Regions from separate parts of the Pararhizobium sp. DWP3-4 genome, predicted to be linked through region 2. Evidence: riboswitches for the same ligand, from Rfam matches in the RefSeq annotation. Region 2 holds a riboswitch; the other holds the start of a gene.
What was found. A riboswitch is a leader RNA that binds a small molecule or an ion and turns the genes downstream of it on or off. The one in region 2 is predicted to bind glycine.

Region 1: linked by a shared signal. The riboswitch ahead of gcvT (glycine cleavage system aminomethyltransferase GcvT) and the one ahead of ACP7E6_RS21285 (D-amino acid dehydrogenase) in region 2 are both predicted to bind glycine.

The regions. Positions count from the first base shown of each region.
Region 1 covers NZ_JAFCXF010000001.1:1,000,835-1,011,230, forward strand. The annotation lists gene gcvP (aminomethyl-transferring glycine dehydrogenase) at 1-1,888, opposite strand, end outside; gene gcvH (glycine cleavage system protein GcvH) at 1,888-2,250, opposite strand; gene gcvT (glycine cleavage system aminomethyltransferase GcvT) at 2,266-3,405, opposite strand; glycine riboswitch at 3,548-3,635, opposite strand; gene ACP7E6_RS04735 (hypothetical protein) at 3,796-4,191, shown strand; gene ACP7E6_RS04740 (DUF1775 domain-containing protein) at 4,295-5,281, shown strand; gene ACP7E6_RS04745 (hypothetical protein) at 5,360-5,695, opposite strand; gene ACP7E6_RS04750 (hypothetical protein) at 5,866-6,105, opposite strand; gene dapA (4-hydroxy-tetrahydrodipicolinate synthase) at 6,479-7,405, opposite strand; gene ACP7E6_RS04760 (hypothetical protein) at 7,398-7,907, opposite strand; gene ACP7E6_RS04765 (hypothetical protein) at 7,914-8,102, opposite strand; gene ACP7E6_RS04770 (nuclear transport factor 2 family protein) at 8,300-8,710, shown strand; gene ACP7E6_RS04775 (carboxymuconolactone decarboxylase family protein) at 8,757-9,347, opposite strand; gene ACP7E6_RS04780 (HAD family hydrolase) at 9,456-10,396, opposite strand, start outside.
Region 2 covers NZ_JAFCXF010000008.1:248,023-258,418, reverse strand. The annotation lists gene leuC (3-isopropylmalate dehydratase large subunit) at 1-780, opposite strand, end outside; gene ACP7E6_RS21300 (alpha/beta fold hydrolase) at 1,800-2,582, opposite strand; gene ACP7E6_RS21295 (sigma-70 family RNA polymerase sigma factor) at 2,735-3,304, shown strand; gene ACP7E6_RS21290 (NrsF family protein) at 3,231-3,956, shown strand; gene ACP7E6_RS21285 (D-amino acid dehydrogenase) at 4,106-5,347, opposite strand; glycine riboswitch at 5,551-5,638, opposite strand; gene ACP7E6_RS21280 (amino acid ABC transporter substrate-binding protein) at 6,097-7,008, shown strand; gene ACP7E6_RS21275 (amino acid ABC transporter permease) at 7,062-7,808, shown strand; gene ACP7E6_RS21270 (amino acid ABC transporter permease) at 7,831-8,520, shown strand; gene ACP7E6_RS21265 (amino acid ABC transporter ATP-binding protein) at 8,542-9,276, shown strand; gene ACP7E6_RS21260 (threonine aldolase family protein) at 9,289-10,350, shown strand.

The DNA of each region.
Region 1 (10,396 bases), on a different contig from region 2:
CGTCCATGTCGATATCGCCGTTGTCGCTGACCTTGATGACGACGACCTTCATGCCGACCATCTGGGCGGAGGCCGGATTGGTGCCATGCGCGGAGGTCGGGATCAGGCAGACATCGCGATGGCCGTTGCCATTGGCGCGGTGATAGGCGCGAATGGTCAGAAGTCCGGCATACTCGCCCTGCGCGCCCGAATTGGGCTGCATGGAAACCGCATCATAACCGGTAATCTGGCAGAGCTTCTGCGACAGATCGGTGATCATGTGACGATAACCTTCAGCCTGGTCGGCCGGCACGAAGGGATGGATTTCAGAAAATTCCGGCCAGGTGATCGGCAGCATTTCGGCTGTCGCGTTCAGCTTCATCGTGCAGGAACCGAGCGGGATCATCGAGCGGTCGAGTGCCAGATCCCGGTCCGACAGCCGGCGGATATAGCGGGTCATCTCGCTTTCCGCACGGTTCATGTGGAAGATCGGATGCGTCAGATATTCGCTGGTCCGCAACAGGGTTTCGGGCAGGCGATAACCTGCTTCGAAATCCTCGACCTGGAAATCGCCACCAAACGCCCGCCAGACGGCTTCCAGCGTCACCGGCCGCGAGCGCTCGTCGAGGCTGATGCCGATCTTGGTGGTGCCGATGCGGCGAAGGTTGACTTCTTCTGCCACGGCCGTCTTCAGGATGATGCCCTGCAGCTTGCCGACATCGACGGTGACCGTGTCGAAGAACACGTCCGGCTCGACCGTGTAGCCAAGCTTTTCGAGGCCAAGCGCCAAAAGGACGGCCTTTTGGTGGACGCTCTGGGCGATGGCCTTGATGCCTTTTGGGCCGTGGAAGACGGCATACATCGAGGCCATGACGGCTAGTAAGACCTGCGCGGTGCAGATGTTCGACGTCGCCTTTTCGCGGCGGATATGCTGCTCGCGGGTCTGCAGCGACAGGCGGTAGGCGCGATTGCCGCGGCTATCCTGCGAGACGCCGACCAGACGGCCGGGCATCGAGCGCTTGTAGGCGTCCTTGACGGCCATGTAGGCCGCATGCGGGCCACCGTAACCGACGGGAACGCCAAAACGCTGGGTGCAGCCGATGGCGATGTCGGCGCCCATTTCGCCGGGCGATTTCAACAGCGCCAGCGCCAGCGGATCGGCAGCGACGGTAGCGATCGCACCCGTCTGGTGCAGGCGGGCAATCAGGCCGGTGAAGTCGTGAACGTGGCCATAGGTGCCCGGATACTGGAAGATCGCCCCAAAAACGTCGACCGGGTCGAGATCGGTAAACGGGTTGCCGATGACGATTGACCAGCCGAGCGGTTCGGCGCGGGTCTTCAGAAGTGCGATGGTCTGCGGGTGGCAACCTTCATCGACGAAAAAAGCCTTGGCCTTAGACTTTGCCACGCGCTCGGCCATGGCCATGGCTTCGGCGGCAGCGGTTGCCTCGTCGAGCAGCGAGGCATTGGCAACGTCAAGACCAGTGAGGTCGCAGACCATCGTCTGATAGTTGAGCAGAGCCTCGAGACGGCCCTGGCTGATTTCCGGCTGATAGGGCGTATAGGCGGTGTACCAGGCGGGATTTTCCAGGATGTTGCGCTGAATGACCGGAGGCGTGATCGTGCCATAGTAGCCCTGCCCGATCAGCGACACGAGCTTCTTGTTGAGGTTTGCCGTTTCGCGCATCTTGTCGAGCGCCTCGCGCTCGGTCATCGCAGCGCCCCAGGCAAGCGGGGCCTTCTGGCGGATCGACGGCGGAACGGTGTCGTCGATCATGGCATCGAGGCTGGGATAGCCGATGACCTTGAGCATCGCCGTCATTTCATCGGGCGAGGGGCCGATATGACGCCGGTTGGCGAAGTCGTACGGCTTGTAGTCAGTAAAGGTGAAATCCTTCGGCATGCTCATCAGGCGATCAGCTCCTTGTAGGCGGCCTCGTCCAGAAGGGCGTTGACGGCCGACGGATCGGACAGTTTCAGCTTGAAGAACCAGCCGGCGCCCTGCGGGTCGCTGTTGACCAGGGCCGGGTCATCGACGATGGCCTGGTTGCTCTCGACGATCTCGCCGTCAAGTGGACAATAGACGTCGGAGGCTGCCTTGACGGATTCGACGGTGGCGGCGGTGGCGCCCTTGTCAAGTGCAGTACCGGCTTCCGGCAGTTCCACGAAGACGAGGTCGCCGAGCTGTTCGGCCGCATGGGCGGTAATGCCGACCGTTGCGATATCACCCTCGATTTTCAGCCATTCGTGTTCATCGGTAAATTTCAGCATGGGTTCAGCTCCTGATCAGCGTTTGTAGGTCGGGGTGACGAAGGGAAGGGCGGAGACGGCGATCGGCAGGTATTTACCGCGCACCTCCGCGAAAAGCTTTGTGCCACTGGCGGTGTGGGCCGTATCGACATAGCCCATGGCGACGGGGTGGTCGGCGCTTGGGCCAAAGCCGCCGGAGGTAACAGTGCCGACCGGTACCTTGCCTTCGGAATCGGCAAACAGCGGCGCTCCACCGCGCACCGGGGCCTTGCCTTCCGGCTTCAGGCCGACGCGGCGGCGGCTCGCACCTTCGGCGAACTGGCGCAAAATGACCTCGGCACCTGGAAAACCGCCTGCGCGGGAACCGCCGGCGCGGCGTGCCTTCTGCATCGCCCATTCCAGGCCTGCTTCGACCGGGGTGGTGGTGGTGTCGATATCATTGCCATAGAGACACAGGCCAGCCTCGAGACGCAGCGAATCGCGTGCGCCAAGGCCGATCGGCATGACGTCGGGATGTTCGAGGATCCTGCGCGTCACATCCTCAGCCGAGGCAGCCGGGATGGAGATTTCAAAGCCGTCTTCGCCGGTATAGCCCGAGCGAGAAATGATGCAGGGCACGTCGTGCAATGCCGCCTCCGCCACGTCCATGAAGCGCATGGTGGCGATGTCGGCCCAGAGTTCGGCAAGCACGCATTCGGCGCGCGGTCCCTGCAGCGCGATCAGCGCGCGGTCGTCGAGCAGGGTCAGTTCGCATATGTCGCCGAGATGCTGTTCGAGATGGGCGAAATCGGCATCCTTGCAGGACGCATTGACGACGAGGAAGAGGTGATCACCGCGATTGGCGATCATCAGGTCGTCGAGGATATTGCCGTTGTCGTCGGTAAATAGTCCGTAGCGCTGGCGTCCGTCGGCGAGGCCGAGCAGATCGACGGGCACCAGTTTTTCCAGCGCCAGTGCTGCATCTTCAATCCGGCCGGATTTCGGACGCAGGATTACCTGTCCCATATGCGAGACATCGAAAAGGCCGGCGGAGGAGCGGGTGTGCAAATGCTCCTTCATGACGCCGGCAGGATATTGCACGGGCATGTCGTAGCCGGCAAACGGCACCATGCGGGCGCCAAGAGACACGTGCAGCGCATGCAGCGGTGTCTGTTTCAGTGGGGAATGTTCGTTCAAGTCCGGCCTCCAGGTCTGGCGTCACGCGCCGGCTCATCTCCACGGCGCATGTTCTGCGACGTTTCCTCGAGCCCCCTCTGTCCCTTTGCCTGAGATTGTTATCCCTTCGGCGAGCGGAAATGCTTCTCTCCAGAGTCCTACCGGCACCTTGCTGGTCCTTTGGCCTGAGAGTTTCCGGGGCGGTTGCTCCTTCGGCACCGGTATCAACCGGATTCTCCCAACAAGATCGATTTCAGATAACGGCGATGCCGGCGGCTTGGCAAGCGCAAAATGTCGCGCCCAAACAGATTTTTGTCGTGCCTGTTTCGGAGTAGCGGACAGAACAGAAAATCGTCCTTTGCTTTTTCACCGGCAAGGCGATAACGCAATCCCACGAGACGAGGATGATCGATGGCGGTAGCCGGGCGACAGTGGCAGATGACGATGCGGGTGCTTTCAGCGCTGGCGCTGCTGTTTTTGTCGTTTGCCCATCAGCCGGCCTTCGCCCGCCAGATCACCCCGGCCATGGCGGCAGACTATATGCTGCCGGACGGTACCATCGGCGATATCTGCTTCGGGCTTGACGGCACCGAGGGAAAAAGCCACGGCTCTTCGCACGAAGCCTTATCGCCGGTTTGCGATTATTGCCGGTTGTCGGCTACCATTGCCCTGCCATCGCCCCCAGGCGACGGCTATCTGATTATCCGCGTTGCCGCACTTTCAGACAGCAAGCCGGATTTCCCCAACGTTTTCGTTGCGCATCCGCGCCTCCTGCCGCAATCGCGCGCACCTCCGCTCCCGCTCTGACAGCTTCGCCTCGGCGATTTTCCATAATATTCAAAGTATTGAGCCGCCCTAAGCGGCATTGACCGTCCTGCCGTGCGTGCAGGCTCCGGCCGGAGACAGATCGATGACACAGACCAGGACCACACTGCTTGCACTCGCACTTTCGCTAGGGGCTGCCGTATCGGCGCATGCCCATGCTTCTTTCGAGACCGATGAAGTCGCCTCCGAAAGCAGTTTCAAAGCCGTGCTGCAGATCCCGCATGGCTGCGATGGCAAGGCCACCACCGAGGTGCAGGTCAAACTGCCGGAAGGCTTCGTCTTCGCCAAGCCGCAGCCCAAGGCCGGCTGGGAGCTGGAGATCGTCAAGGGCGATTACCAGAAGAGCTATGATAATCACGGAAAGACGGTCACGTCCGGCCCGCTGGAAATTCGCTGGAAGAACGGCAACCTGTCCGACGATTTTTATGACACCTTCGTGATCAGCGGCAAAATCTCGGGATTCGACAAGGACACGCAGATCGCCTTTCCGGTGACGCAGATCTGCGGCACATCCGGCAAGGTTGTCTGGGACGAGATTGCCGCTGAGGGCCAGAGCGCCCATTCGCTGGAGCACCCGGCGCCGACAGTGATGGTGACGCCTGCCCAAGCCGGCGGCCACGATCATCATGACATGGCGGCGATGGCTGGCATGGGCGCAACCGATGGCGCGCCGGTCAAGGCCGGATCGCTGGAAATTTCCGGCGGTGCGGTCAAGGCGATGTTGCCGGGCGCAAAAGTTGGCGGCGGCGGCTTCATCATCAAGAACGACGGTGGCGAAGACGATGTGTTGCTTTCGGTCGAGAGCCCGGCTGCGGGCCGTGTCGAGTTGCATGAGATGACGATGCAGAACGACGTGATGAAGATGCGCAAGCTGGAGAGCGGCATTGCTCTTCCAGCTGGCGAAACCGTCACGCTTCAAAGCGGTGGCTTGCACCTGATGTTCTTTGGTGTGAAAAAGCCGTTCGCCGAGGGTGACAGCATTCCGGTGACGCTGACCTTCGAAAAGGCTGGCAAGGTCGATTACGTGCTTTCCGTCGGCAACGCCGCCGGTGGAGCGCAAAAGCACAAGTAAAGCCTGCCGATTTTTGCGGGACGCATGACGGCGCAGGAAACTGCGCCGTTACGTTTGGCCAGCATCTGTTTGGCTCGGTTAGTTGTCTGCCGCTTCGTCGTCCGGGCGTAATGCCTCGTCGCTCTCATCGGATTCCACCTCATCCGGGCCGAATTCCATGTAGCGGCGGACCGCTTCGCCGCGCGTACCCTGCGGCAGGCGGCTATTGGACGTCATCAGCATCAGCGACAGCGCGGTCGGGCTGCGAAGGGCAGCAACCGAGGCGTGGGTGTTTGCCGCGTCATCCTTTGGCCGCGCCGAAAGCAGGGTGATCGCCTCGTCGGTCGGACCATCGCCGCTGACGCGGGCGGACGGCTTGATGGCTTGCGCCGCGTAAGCCGCCGTGTTGGCTGACATGGTTACGACCAGGGTCATGGACGATCTGCCCGTGCCGGGCACTCCTTCGGATGTGCAATCGATCCTTTTTAACCCGGCCTCCGTTTCCTCCCGGTGAAATCGCGCGCTGGCATTTAAGGCAAATCTTATCGATCATCCGATGGAAAAAGGGGGCGCAGACCGCCGGGGAAAGCGCGCGCCCCAAAGGTTTAGGCGTAGCGCCGCGCAGGGGTATTCCGCGTTGCTGCGGATGTTGTTGCCGATATATCGTCAAACTCGACACATTTGCCGGCCGGTGCGCGGCACACCGCGCGCGCATCGTGATTGCTTTCTTCATCGGCAAAGTGCAGGGCCGCTGCTTCGCTGGCAAACAATCCGCCAACCCGGCCCAGCCGGTCGTGCACGACCCACCAGCCGTGATGATCGCAGCCGACGGTGAAACGCGGCATTGCGGAATGTGTGTTCGTGAGGGGGTATCGACTGCCCATGATCCTTGTAGACCTTCGTGTTGTTAATGGTGGCTTGCTACTGGTGTGGTGCTGATTGCGCGCCTCAGCGCAGAAACCAGCCTGCCAGAATCTGAATAGTGCCGGCGCAGGCAAAGACTGCAGCCAGGCGGATGACGGCGCCGGACAGGCTGCTGCGATCCGATGTCATTGGCGCCGCTGCCTGCCTGTCTGATGAATTTTGCCGGGCGTAGGGTTGCATGACCTGCTCTTTCGGTTGAGATACTTGCAATCCGTAACGCACTGATTGCCATAAGAAAATATGCACTCTGTCATTGCCGTTCCATGCGTGGTCGGCGGGTTTGTTGTTAAAATCTCATAGGAATTGCCGGCGCGCTGGCGCCGGTTTGCACAGCACCGGTGCCAGTGCCATGCGGATCGCCGCAGTGGTTTCCGCGACGATCGGCGTCAGCGGCAGCCGGACATCGTCGCTGATGCCTCTGAGCAGACTGAGACCGTATTTGATCGCAGCGGGGCTCGGTTCGCGCTCCAGTGCCTGAAACAGCGGGTTGAGCCTTTCCTGAAGGCTCTGCGCCGATTGCTGGTTTCCGGTGGCGAGCGCCTGATGCAGCGCAACGGTCAGTCGCGGCACCAGATTGGCGGCGGCCGAGATAACGCCACGGCCGCCCATGAGGGTGAAGGGCATGGCCGTCAGATCGTGACCGGAATAGAGTGCGAACCTTTGACGCAGGGCCGCGGGAATTGCAGCAAGCCGGGCGATGTCTCCCGTTTCATCGGCAATTCCAACGACGGACCGCAGCGTTGCCAGCCGTTCCAGCGTACGGGGAGAAATATCGATCGCCGTTCGCTGCGGTGAGACGCCGACGATGAGCGGCAGGTCGACCCGATTGGCGATCGCCTGATAGTGGCGGAACAGGCCTTCCTGAGCGGGCTTGCTGTAGTAAGGCGTCACCACATAGGCCGCTGTGGCCCCCATGTTCTTCGCCTCTGCCGTCCGCGCAACCGTTGTTTCGGTGCAGTTCGTGCCGGTACCTGCGAAAACCGGGACGCGGTTGCCGGCAACTGCGACGGCAAGCCTGATCAATCGTGTCCGTTCGTCATCGGTCAGCGCCCAGGGTTCACCGGCAGGTCCGGCAACGAGCAGGCCCGAGATGCCGCTGTTGATCTGCCATTCGGCGAGGTCAGCGAAGGCGCATTCGTCCAGTTGATCGCCCTGAAAGGGGGTGACGAGGTCGCAGATTGCGCCTTGTGGCGTGGTGTCGATCCGGTGGCGTTCAGTCATTTCCAAATTCCTTTTGCACGGCTGCGTTTTTCCGTCTTCGGTGCACAAACGGTCTGGCTTTGCGGATGGTGCTGCTCAGAACAGCGATCAGGACGGCAGCCGGCGGATCACGATGTTCGGCGCGCATCAGTTTGCGCCGCTGCGGCTGGGAAAGGGCGCTGCGGACAGTCAGGGTGGCAACCCAATGATCTCCCTGCGGGTCAAGATCGCGGATGTCACGGGCCGGCTGGCAGGATTGCGCCAGAAGGCGAAGAGCGGCGGTAAACGCCTCCTTTTCCATCAGCCGGCGAAACTCCGGCAGCTGTTTGATGTCATCCGGCAGGCCGGCGATCTCCGGCAGGATGCGCACGGCTTCCCAGATATGGTGCTCGCGCAGAACCCGCGCGGCGCAAACCCTGGCAATCAGGCTGGCGAGTGCTGTTCCAGCTGCCGTATGATCTGCAGGAGGGGCGACCGCGGTTGGCGTTATCCGGGAATGCGACAAAGGTGTCGTGCTCATCATGATGCCTCAGGCGACGACCAGGATCAGGGCAATACCGGCAAGGGAGAGAACGATCGCCGCAGCGTTCAGCGCCGCCGTGACGCGGGCGCGACGCTGCCTGCAGGAGCGCTTGTGCCCGGATGGCTGGTGGGCGGAGCACCGGGCGTCAATGCTGCGTGCGGAAAGGATGGAGGCGTGAACGTGTAACATGGGCATCGGGGCATTGACCTGTTTCGATGCCCGGATGCTAGAGCTGCCGCCCATTTGAAATCCATTCCGGGAAAACCGGAAAGAGATAAAGGTTTTATAGGAGAACAATTTTAGGCGGGCAGCCCTTCTGCCTTTGAAACTCTAGTACTTGCGGCCCTTCTTAAATATGGCACACTTCTCTCAACCAAAGGGGAGGGATGCAGATGACGGACAGGGAAACGCTCGAAGGCATTATCAACAAGCTCTACGAGGCACGTGCGGTCAACAACATCGATGCTTTGATGTCCCATACCGGACCCGGCTTCAGTTTCTGCCTCGTCGGCAGCGGCAAGCTGGCACCGATGGCACAGCGGGTCTGCGAACCGGCGGCGGTCGATACCGCCATGCGTGGGTTGGTTGCTGACTGGGACATGTCCCAAATCAAGACCACCCGCCTTTATGTCGATGGCGATACTGTTTTTGCGCATCGGGCAGGGTTGATCCGCTACAGGGGCGGCCGGGAAATTCACACGGAATATCTCGATCGTTTCACCTTCAAAGACGGCAAGATCATCGACCTGACCGAATTCGTCGATACATTGATGGTCGCCGAGACTGTCGGTTTGGTTCAATAGACAAGACGATCCTGAATGACCGGGTTGTCAGTGGAGGTGACCAAACTCAGGCCGTCCCATCGATCGGGTGACCGACAACCAGCGCAGTCTTCAGGTCCGGGTCCAGCTTTTCATAAGCGCTGTCGGCCAGCACGCCGAGCGCATCGAGCGTCTTGGAAAAGAAGCAGCGCACAGTAGCAGCGGTGACGATATCGAAAATCTCCGCGTCGGAAAGCCCATGCAGCCTTAACTCATCGACATCAGCGATTGTTATCGACGACGCATCGCGCACGACCTTGGCGGCAAAGCGCATGATGGTGCGCTCCGCTTCGTCGATTGTCGCCGCGTCGGGATCATCAACCACCTGCCGGAGTGCTTCCGCAGTAAAGATATCGCGCAAAAGAACGGAGCCGTGGGCGAGCAGGCAATAGGAGCTCTTCATCTCTTTCGCTGCCGCCATCGTCACCAGTTCGTAGCGGCGCAGGTCCATTCCGGCCTTGATGCTTGAAAGTAGAGCGCTCCAGTTTTCCATCACATCCGGCCGGTGGCCGAACGCTTTCACCATATTCGGCACATAACCGTAGCTGGCTTCCGCATCAGCGTACAATTTCGCAGTTTGCTCACTTACGGATGCGTCGGGCGTGTCGATGAACGGCATTGTGAAGCTCCCTGCGCAAGAAACTGCATGATGGTGGTGCCGGCAATCCGCAGCAATCCGGGTGCTGCGGTTCACCTGTCTTGTCTTTTTTGCGTCTTTGAGCGCCAATCACGGTGTTTCGAACGCGTAGATTTTCTTCCAGTCGTTCTTCATGTCGACGAGCAGCCACTTGCGTTGTGTTGCCTCATCCATGGCCTTGTCGAGTTTTCCGAAGTGTGATTCGCGGTCGTAGGCATATTCGCGCACGGCATCGGTGTGGTGCACGATCAATCCAAAGCTGTTTGGTTTTCCACCGGTCACCCAACGCAGCATCTCGTAATCGCCATCGGAATTTCCAGCCACGAAGATCGGGCGGCGACCGATGAACTTGTTGATGCCGACGGGTTTGCCCGGACCATCATCGACGAAATCGATCTTCGGCAGGCGATTGAGAACAGGCTCGCCGTCTACAAGCGCATATTCGGTGGCTATGCTACTGCCGATGACCTGCTCGGGGGGGATGCCATACGCCTGCTCGGTAATCGGCCGCATGAATTCGATGCCACCACCAGAGACGATATAGGTCTTGAAGCCGTTGGCCCTGAGATAATCGAGCAATTCGCGCATCGGCAGGAACGTCATCTCGTTATAGGGCTTGCCGGTTTTGGGGTGTTTGGAGGCGGCAAACCAGTCGGTGACGATCTTGGCGAATGCGTCGGTGGTCATGCCTGCGTGGGTGGCCATTCCGAGCTCGACGACACCCTTTTCGCCGCTCGCTGCCATGCCTTTCAGGTCGCCGGCCAGGATGGATTTGAACGGCTCTTTTTCCTTCCATTCCGGATGATCGGGCGCGAGCGCCTTCACCCGGTCGAGCATGAAGCCGAGCTGGAAATAGAATGGCTGCTCCGACCAGAGCGTGCCGTCATTGTCGAAGACGGCGATGCGATCTTCCGGCTTGACGAAATCGGCATTCTTCTCGTCGGTGACCTTGGAGACGAAATCGACGATCGCCTGTTTCGACGTGCCGTCGTTCCACGATGGCAGATCATCAGCAAGTGCTGCGAAGGGCA
Region 2 (10,396 bases):
GGCAGTCCACATGTGGCTCTCGGGCGCGCGAGGCCGACCCTCAATATATTTCAAAACCTTATTGTCCGCCGCTATGACGGCACCGCGCGCGCCCGCTTCCACGATCATAGTGCAGATCGTCATTCGGCTTTCGACGCTCATGTTCAAGATTGCGGCACCGGCAAACTCGACGGCGAATCCAGTAGCACCGTCAGCGCCAATTCTTCGGATGACCTCCATGACGATATCTTTTCCAGTAATTCCCACCGCAGGAACGCCGTCGATAACGATTCTCATTGTTTTCAATCGCTTATAGACAAGCGTCTGCGTCGCCAGATAGTGCTCGATGTCGGATGTCCCGATCCCAAATCCAAGCGCACCCAAGGCTCCATAGGCCGTCGTGTGGCTATCACCTGCTGCGACAACCATGCCCGGCAGGACAAGGCCCTGTTCTGGAGCAACGACATGCTCAATCCCTTGCCGAGCATCAAGGATGTCGATCAGTTCAATCCCAAAGTCGCGCGCGTTTTCTGCGAAATAATCAGCTTGCATCTGGCCACCAGCATCCGGCATTTTGCCCGTGCGGTGCGGCGCAGTCGAGTTAACATGGTCGATCACCATCAGAGCTGCGGACGGATTCCAAACCTGACGACCCGCCTCGCGTAAACCGGAAAAGGCCTGGGGACTTGTATATTCGTTCAAGACAGTGCGATCGACATACAAAAGTATGTGGTCATTGTCGTCCAATTTTCGCACCGTGTGCGCATCGATGATCTTGTCGTAAAGTGTTTTTGTGGCCATTGTTCATGATCTTTGTCGCTACTGGATCAGCCTCCAAAATAGCTTTTGCAGTATCAAAGACTACGGCAAAACGCGCATAAATTGATGCACCGAACGCATATGACGCGTGCAGCTATAGTTTTACGAGACGCGACCGATTGGCGGCGTCAAGAGGCAGTTGGATGGGCTAAAGACGGAACCCGGCCCGTAGGACAAGGTACAGGCCCCGGTGCCGGAGAAAAAGCGCCCCGGTAAACTTCGAGGCCATCATACGGAACCGCAATCGAATGGCTTTGCGCAAGGTCGTAAACTACAATCGCGACATCTCAGCCGAGGAAACGGAGGCGCGAGGCGCCGTGGCAAACATTGCATCGATGAGTTCGGGAGTAGGCGATTTTACGGCTTGGGCGTGGAAAGATTGCTACTTTCATCGTACTCTTCGCGCTGCCGCTGATCAATGTCGGTAACTCGATTGTACGTCTTTGAGGGAATAGCTTAGCGAATGTGATCCGCTAGCGTTTTTGGCCTTCCGCTGTACTCATATTGTCTCGGCAGGACAAACCAGACGCACGTTCGCTATCAAAGTCGCTCCGGCCTGCAGGCCAGGTGCTGTTCGCTCCTGAAAGTTTTAGTTTGGCACTCAAACCCCAACTTCGCGATCTCTCGCGTGCGCCAAACGAAACCCCACCATCTGCGGAGTCGATAATGATAAAGCCGAACGTCCTCCTTAAAGAAGCTTTTGGCAGCAAGTCCTTGAGATTGAAGCTAAGACGCAACCTCCGACTAGGCACACATGAATGGAGGCACTGTTCCAACAACATTTCGCGCGCTAGTGGCGAACCGCCCTAATGCTTTTCAACGAACCCACATTAGCACCATATAAACGGCATGGCAGTTTTTTCCGAGTTTGTTTGATTTTCGAATATACCGGTTCGAAACTGAAGCTGCTGAACCATCTGGCCTCATTGCAACCGGTAACTTTCATTTGCATCATCTTTTCCGATAGCACGCATATGCCGGGCCCTCCCGCCCGGCCTTTTTTAATGCTTGACCGGATAGCCTGCGGCAGCAAGGATCAGGTTGGCGATCTCGCGTGGATGTGAGATCAGTGACACGTGACTGGAATTCAGTTCGACTGTTGTCGCGTCCATGCGCTTGGCAAGAAATCTCTCGAGGTCGGGATTTGTCGTACGATCATTCTTTGAAACGGCGTACCAACTAGGCTTCGTCTTCCAGGCGGCTTGCGTGGTCTTAGTCGCAAACAATTTGTCCGAAATTCGTCCCTGGACCGCATATAGTGCCATAGCGTCTTTATGGCTAAGATCTCCTGCGAAGTCGTGGACAAATGCCTCTTCGCTAAGTTGGGCAAAACCGCCGCTATGGACTAGACCCTTGCTTGCAGGCGGTGCTGCGAACCTGCCGGTTAGTGCCGGGTAGTCTTCACCGGCGTCCGGTGCGCGTGCCGCAACGTAGACGAGTGCAGTGACTTTGGGATCGATACCAGTCTCGCTTATAACCATTCCCGCATAAGAATGGCCCACAAGGACTGTTGGCCCGTCTTGCAGGTCGAGCGCGCGCTTGGTTGCCGCCACATCGTCAGAAAATGACGTCAGGGGATTTTGTACTGAAGTGACGTGAAGTCCAGCTTTTTGCAAAAGCGGTATTACCTTGGACCAACTGGAGCCATCGGCATAGGCACCGTGTACCAGCACGACATTGAGTGCCTTGACCGGCGGCGAAGAGGCGGCCGCCGAGAGATCGGGAATCGAAAGAGAAGCCAAAATTGCGGCGGCAGCGACTACCGTCCTGTGGAAAATGTTCATTACGTTTGTCCTTAACGTTCCGTTTGGAGCAAGACGCTCCATTTGCTAGTTCGGCCCTCGCCCTACAAACGCAACATTTTCACGCTTTTGTGATAACAAAAAGCGCGCGCGAGTGAGTATCTAACGATGGCTTTTAAATGTGAATCGAATGAATGAGCCTTCGCGAAAATACATGGGCTGGGGCAATGCGTGCAGCTCGCCTTGGCGATTCCGCAGCCTATGAGAGATTACTTGAGGAGATCGGTGGGACACTACGCGGCCTTGTAAATCGCAAACTCTCGCGGCTTGGGATGAGCGCTAGTCAGACCGAGGATATTGTCCAGGAGGTACTCCTGGGCCTTCACATAATGCGCGACCGTTGGGATGTCGAGCGGCCATTTATCCCGTGGTTGCAGGCAATCGTGCGCTACAAAGTCGGTGACGCGGTGCGTAAGCGCAGCCGGGAAGCCCGCTTATACTGTGAGATTACACTGGATGAGGTCGCCGAAATTATCCAAGCTCCGGACAGTGACCGTCACATGCCCGACATTGAACGGGCATTCGAAACCCTTTCAGCCGGTCAACGGGATGTCGTTTCATCTCTCACGATCGAAGGACGGTCTGTGCGTGAGATAGCCGAACGGCTGGAGACTAGCGAAGGCGCCGTTCGTGTCACTCTACATCGAGCGTTGCAGCGTCTCTCTGATTTTGGCCACCTCGCTCCCCGCCATAAAAGAAGATGAAGATATGAAGACCGCTGATGATACCTCTGCCCTGATTAAAAAGATGGTCATTGAAGCATCCCAGCGCAGCGATCAGCGCAAATTGTCGTTCGAGCAGCTTTTACTACCAGCCGCATTCCTGATGCTTGCCGTTTCAATCGCGCTTGCATTTTTAATTTTTGGCAGCGATCTTGAGGTCGTCAGCATTCTTACAAGACCTCCGTTCCTTTTCAAGTTTGTGGTGATGGTCGCGCTTGCTGCTGGAGCCTTGCTTCTCGTTCGGCAAGCGGGCCAACCGGGGACTGGGCGTCTTGGGGTAATGGCGCTCGTTCCCGGTTTATCGCTGATGGCCGCGGGCATCGCATTGGACAACTCGGCCTTCCCGACACCGGGCGTGAGCGCCGTATCTGTCCTTAGCTGTGTGGGCGCAATCGTTTTGCTGTCTCTCCCGGTACTTGTGGCAATTTTGTGTGTCTTAAAGTGCGGCGTTCCAACACGGCCGGGTAGAGATGGGTTAATGGCAGGGCTCCTCGCGGGTACAATAGGCGGGGCAGCTTATGCTTTCGTTTGCAAAAACGACGGCGCCGCGTTTGTGGCTGTTTGGTATAATGTCGCAATAATCATCGTTTCTATCCTCGGATCGGTTACAGGCCGCCGTTTGCTCGCCTGGTAAGTCGAAGGTCAACGACCCACCCAGGGCTACGTCGGCCATCTCGTGGCGGTTCAGCTGCGACAACCATTTCCGGCGAGCGAGGCCTTGCTCGAGTGTCAATGGCACCCTGTGAGCCTAGTCGCTATCTTCAATAGCAGTCTCAAGGTCGGCTAGCGAACGGTCGCGTAGACGTCGTTAATAGAGTTCACGAGGATGTCCGCTGTCGCTGCCGAGAGAGTCCAGCCCAAATGACCATGGCCGGTATTGTAAAAGACACCGGGCCGATTGCCTCTGCCCACGCGCGGTAGCATATTTGGCATCATCGGCCGCAAGCCGGCCCAGGGGACCACATCTGAGGTGTCTACACCTGGAAAACAATCGCGGCACCATGCCACAAGTGGTTTGATCCGGTCGCTGCGTATGTCCAAGTTTTCGCCATTGTACTCGGCAGTTCCGGCAATACGAAAGCGCCCTAATCCCAGCCTGCTGGTGACGATTTTTGCGTCATCGTCGAGCAAGCTGACCCAAGGGGCAGACGCCTGACTACTGTTATCCCTAAGGTTGACGGTGATGGAGTATCCTTTGACAGGATAGATATTCACCCGGTCGCCTAGCTGTGCGGCGAAACCACGGCTGGCCACGCCGGCACAAATCACGATAGCATCAAAATGGTCGATGTTTAGGTCGGGATACCGCGACGATGCATGACGCCAGCAAACCGAGAGATTCTTTTCTCCATGCTTCACCGTTTCGACAACTGCGTCGTTGATAAAGTGCACGCCGCGCCGAACGGAGGCTTCCGCAAGTCCGCGTGTAAATTTGTGAATGTCACCAGTTGAATCAGATCGGGTGAAGAAGCCACCGTAAAATGCACCGCTTAGCGTTGGTTCGATGGCATATATTTCGTCGACGTTTACGGGCCTGCGCTCCAATCCGCCCACCTCCAATAGTTTATTGACCTCAGAGGCGTGCTGATAGGCGCGCTTGGAGCGATAGATATGGAGAATGCCCCGTCTCTCCAGGTCGAAATCGATCTTCTCTTCCTCCGCGATCTCGAACATACGCCTACGCGCCTCGATAGCCAGTTTAGCTGTGAAGATCGTATTCTTCTCGTAGTTTGAGATATTGAGGATAAATTCTGCCATCCAAGAATATTTATGCCAGGTTGGTTTGGGATTTATAAGGAGAGGCGCATCCTTCTTAAGTATCCACTTTAAGCCTTTGAAGACGGTCGACCAGCTGTTCCATACTTCGGCATTGGACACCGAAAGCTGGCCTCCATTTGCAAATGAAGTTTCCATAGCAGCATACCGGTTGCGATCAAAAACTGTAACATTATAACCGTGACGAGAAAGGGTATAGGCGGTCGTGACACCGGTGATACCGGCACCGACAATTGCGATATTGGTCATGAATAAGAGTCCTCAGGATCAAATTGCGGTTTCGCCGCATAAAACGGCGCGAAACCCCATCTGTCAGGGAACCTGAGAGTTTATCCGACACGCGCCACGCCAGATGTTTTCCACCTGTGTCGTTGGCCGCGCTTACCGTTTTCACCGGCCCGGCTTTCTCCTTCGGTGGGCAAATCTTTTGGCTTGCCACTCTCCAGATGTTCGACGCCAATTTGGTCCTTTTGCCTGAGAGTTTCCGGGGTAGTTGCTCCGTCGGCGCCGGACTTTGCCGGTCTCTCCCAAATAGCCTTACGAACAAGTTTTTTGTACTGCAGCTAAGCCCTATGAACAATCCCGACCGATGCCTAGATCGTGCTGCTACGGCAGACAAGCGAACCTATTGGTTTCGTTCTGGCGGCGACGCGAGCCCACGATCAATGCTTTCTTTCTCTTTTTTTTCAATAAGATGGCGAAGTAAGATTTATCCGCAAGGTGAGTGGAATCGCAAGCGCCCAATCTAGTATGCGCAACAAGCATCAATTTATGCTCAAGCAATAGTGGATATTGAAGGGTGCCGATGTATCAATATTCAGCGTTAGCCGAAAAAACAAAAGTCGGCCTACGGCTTGGCGAGACAGTTGCAACCTTCGACGATTTTAACGCTGTTGGAGCGTGGCTAAGCAATCAAGATTAGCTCGCCCAGCGGATCAGCAACTACCAAAAATCTAGGATTGCCAGCGAGCAGCCTGATAGAAAAAAGGGGAACTGAAATGAAACTATATGCAGCATTCACCGTCGTCCTAGCTGTTGGCATATCAAGCACCGCAGCTTTTGCCGAAGGCAGCGGCCGTCTCGAAAAGATCCGGCAAAGCGGCGCCATAACTCTTGGCCATCCAGAGACGTCGGTGCCATTCGCATTTCTCGATGAAAATCAGAAGCCTGTCGGTTACACCGTCGAAATCTGCCAGGAGGTTGCGGCGGCGATCAAAATGAAGCTCGGATTAGATAAGCTCGAAATCCGATATAATCCTGTGACATCTGCTACCCGAATTCCGTTGATTTCTAATGGCACGATCGATCTGGAATGTGGGAACACGACCAACAAGCTTGAACGGCACGATTTTGTATCATTCGCACCCACGACCTTCGTCGCGCAGATCGTACTGATTGCGCGCAAGGAGAGTGGGCTGGATGTAGACGATCTGGCTAGCTTTCGCGGAAAGACGATCGCCGCCCAGGCGGGAGGTCAAAACTTTAAGACTGTGTCCGAATTGAATGCAAAAAATAACTACGGCATAACGGTTGTGGCGACAAATGACATCGCCCAGAATTTTCTGATGGTGGAAAGCGGAAGAGCCGCCGCAGCGGCAAATGACGACGGGCTGGCTTACGCATCAGTCGCGTCATCGAAGGATCCGGGAGCTTTCGTTATCAGCACCAAAGGGCTGGAGTTGGCGCCGTACGGGATTGTTGAGCCTAAGGATGATCCAGAGTTTAAGAAGGTGGTCGATGACGCGGTCATCGATCTGATGAAAACCGGCAGGATTGCCACGCTTTATGAGAAGTACTTCAACACACCTATTCCACCCAAGAACATCAATCTCAAATATCCGATGAGCACTGCGCTTAAAAAAGCGCTGAAGCATCCAACGGATTCGGGCGATCCCGCCGATTATCAATGATTGCCAGTCTTTTTTTGGCCGGCGTACAGAGATCAGGAATTGGGACATTCGAAATGAATTACGACTGGAGTTGGCAGGTATTCTTCGAACTTTCCCCAGACGGCGTTCATACGTATCTTGAGACGATACTGATGGGCGCTGGTTGGACGCTTGCATTGGCTGCAAGCTCATTTCTGTTCGCCTTAACCCTGGGCTCAATTCTAGGGGTAATGAGGACGGCGCGATCGCGCCGTCTAAATCTTATGGGAACAATTTACGTCGAAATCATCCGAAACATTCCGTTGCTGGTCCAAATGTTCCTTTGGTATTTCGTACTTCCCGAGTTGCTCCCTGTGCGGCTGGGTTTGGCAATGAAACAAATGCCGCAGCCATGGAGTTCGTTGCTCCCGGCCTTTCTTTGTCTTGGATTCTACGGTGCGAGTCGCGTTTCAGAACAAGTTCGTGCGGGTATTCAGTCGCTGCCAAGAGGCCAGTTGCAAGCCGGCACTGCATTGGGTCTCTCGGAAGTTCAAGTGTATCAATACATAATTCTTCCCGAAGCGTTTAGGATCATTATCCCTCTCATGACCTCCGAGCTGGTCGGAACTGTTAAATACTCCTCGGTCGCGTTGACAATTGGTCTGCTGGAACTGACCGGCGAAGCTCGATCAATGCAAGAATTCAGCTTCCATATTTTTGAAGCCTTTACCGCGGCGACGTTGGTCTATCTCACGATAAATTGGACAATTGTTTCAGCGATGCGAACGCTGGAACGCGCCGTCGCAGTGCCCGGCTTAGTTGGATCATCGGGCACAAAATAGCCTTCTCATCAGGTGGACAGATATGAGTGAACTTGATTTTTCTTCTTTGGCTGGAGCCCTTCCCTACCTTTTTAAAACCGGTATGGCGCTCACACTCTCCATAACGGCGCTTTCGGCGATTATGGGAATAGCCCTTGGCACTCTTCTCGCCATCATGCGGCTGTCACCCTTAAGAATTTTTTCAGTGCCTGCCGGCATCTACGTGAATGTGATGCGTTCTATCCCACTTCTGCTGGTTATTTTTTGGTTCTACTTCCTGGTGCCCTACATCGGGGCTTGGATAGTAGGAGCCGACCGCCCTATTAAAGTCGGCGCCTTTCGGTCCGCAGTCGTCAGTTTTACTTTGTTTGAGGCCGCTTATTTTTGCGAAATCATGCGAACAGGCATCCAATCAATTTCGCGGGGTCAGGTATCTGCAGGGGTGGCGCTTGGGCTCAATTACAGACAAATCATGACGAATATCGTGCTACCCCAGGCCGCGCGGAATATGCTTCCGTCGCTCTTCACGCGGATAATTATACTTTTCCAGGATACATCACTTGTCTACGTTCTGTCGCTAACGGACTTCCTTGGTGCAGCATCTAAAATTGGCCAAAGAGACGGCCGGCTGACCGAGATGTACTTGTTTGTGGCAGCAGTTTACTTAATTATTTGCTTCTCGGCATCACGGTTAGTCAAGCTGTTGGAGAAACGCGTCCAGGTGGTCCGCTGACCAAATATGAAAGACTCACAGATGATCGAAATCACAAATCTAAGTAAATGGTACGGTTCCCTTCAAGTGTTAGACAGTTGCTCAGTCTCTGTCAAAAAGGGTGAGGTGGTAGTGGTCTGCGGACCATCAGGGTCAGGAAAATCTACGCTCATCAAGACCGTGAACGCGCTGGAGCCTTTTCAAAAAGGCGAGATAATCGTTAACAATATATCCGTTGGAGATCCGAAGACCAATTTGCCAAAACTTCGTGCGACCACAGGCATGGTATTTCAGCATTTTGAATTGTTTCCGCATTTGAGCGTTCTCGAAAACCTATGCCTCGCTCAGCTCAAGGTCTTGAAAAGAAGTCGGGACGAGGCAAGGCAGCGAGCCCTCAAACTTCTCGAGCGGGTGGGATTATCGTCGCACAAAGATAAATATCCAGCAACATTATCCGGCGGCCAGCAACAGCGCGTCGCAATCGCCCGGGCTTTGTCAATGGACCCGACCGCGATGCTTTTCGATGAGCCGACATCCGCGCTCGATCCCGAAATGGTGACCGAAGTTTTGGACGTGATGACTGATCTTGCAAAAGAGGGAATGACGATGATGGTCGTCACTCACGAAATGGGGTTTGCCCGCAAGGTAGCCGATCGGGTCATCTTCATGGATGGTGGTCGAATAATCGAAGACTGCGGTAAAAACGAATTCTTTGACAATCTCGACGCCCGCGCTGATCGCACTCGCCTCTTCCTGTCAAAAATACTGCAACACTGAGAGGCTTCGAAAATGCAGTCCTCCCAATCAAATGAAACGAACGCATCGCTTGCTGAAGTCCAAATCGACCTTCGGAGCGACACCGTCACGAGGCCTACAGCAGAAATGTATGCGAGTATGCGAAGCGCACCTTTAGGGGACGACGGTTTGGAAGGGGACCCAACGGTTCAGCGTCTTGAAGCGACCACAGCCAATATCCTGGGAAAAGAAGCTGGTTTGTTCTTCCCAACATGCACAATGGCCAATCTTGTGGCGGCCATCAGCCAAGCAGGAAGAAACGAGCAGGTTCTGATAGAAGCGAACGCTCATATGTTTACTTCAGAACGTGGATCAGCGACGTTTTCTGGCCTTTTCTATGAACCGATCGCGGGCGAGGATGGTGCAATGGACATAGATCTGCTCACCGACGCCGTCGTGTACAATCGCAACAAACTGAAAACCGCGTTGATCTGCATGGAAACCTCTCACAACAATGCCGGCGGGACAGTGCTTCCGCTTGAGCATATGAGAACGGTGTTCGAACTTGGTCAAGGACAGGGTGTGCGGGTCCATCTGGACGGAGCAAGACTATTCAATGCGGCCGTCGCGCTAGACGTTGAGCCTAGTGAGATCTCGAAACACGCAGACAGCGTATCCGTGTGTCTCTCAAAAGGACTGAGCGCCCCTGCCGGCGCGATCTTAGTCGCCAGTGGGGAAACTATCAAAAGTGCTAAAGCCTTGCGCAAGATGCTCGGTGGCACCCAGCGGCAAGTTGGCATTCTCGCCGCCGCGGGTTTGGAGGGCATTTTAAACATGGGCGCACGTCTGATCCATGACCACACGAACGCCCGTCGCCTGAGCGAGGCTTTAAATGATGGCAGGACAGGGCTTAAAGCGTCCCGGCCCCAGACTAATATCGTACAGGTTGACGTCTCAGGGTCGGGACGGACCAGTTTTCAATGGCGCTCAGAACTCGAGACCGCTGGCTTGTGGGTAAGGCCCTGGGGCGTCAACCTTTTGCGGTGCGTGACGCATCGTCATATTAGTGAAGCTGATATCGATCTGGCTGTGGATATCTTTAAGAAACTGGCATAACTCACTTTTAAGTGCTTACCCGTTCGCACAGGGAAATGCACCATTT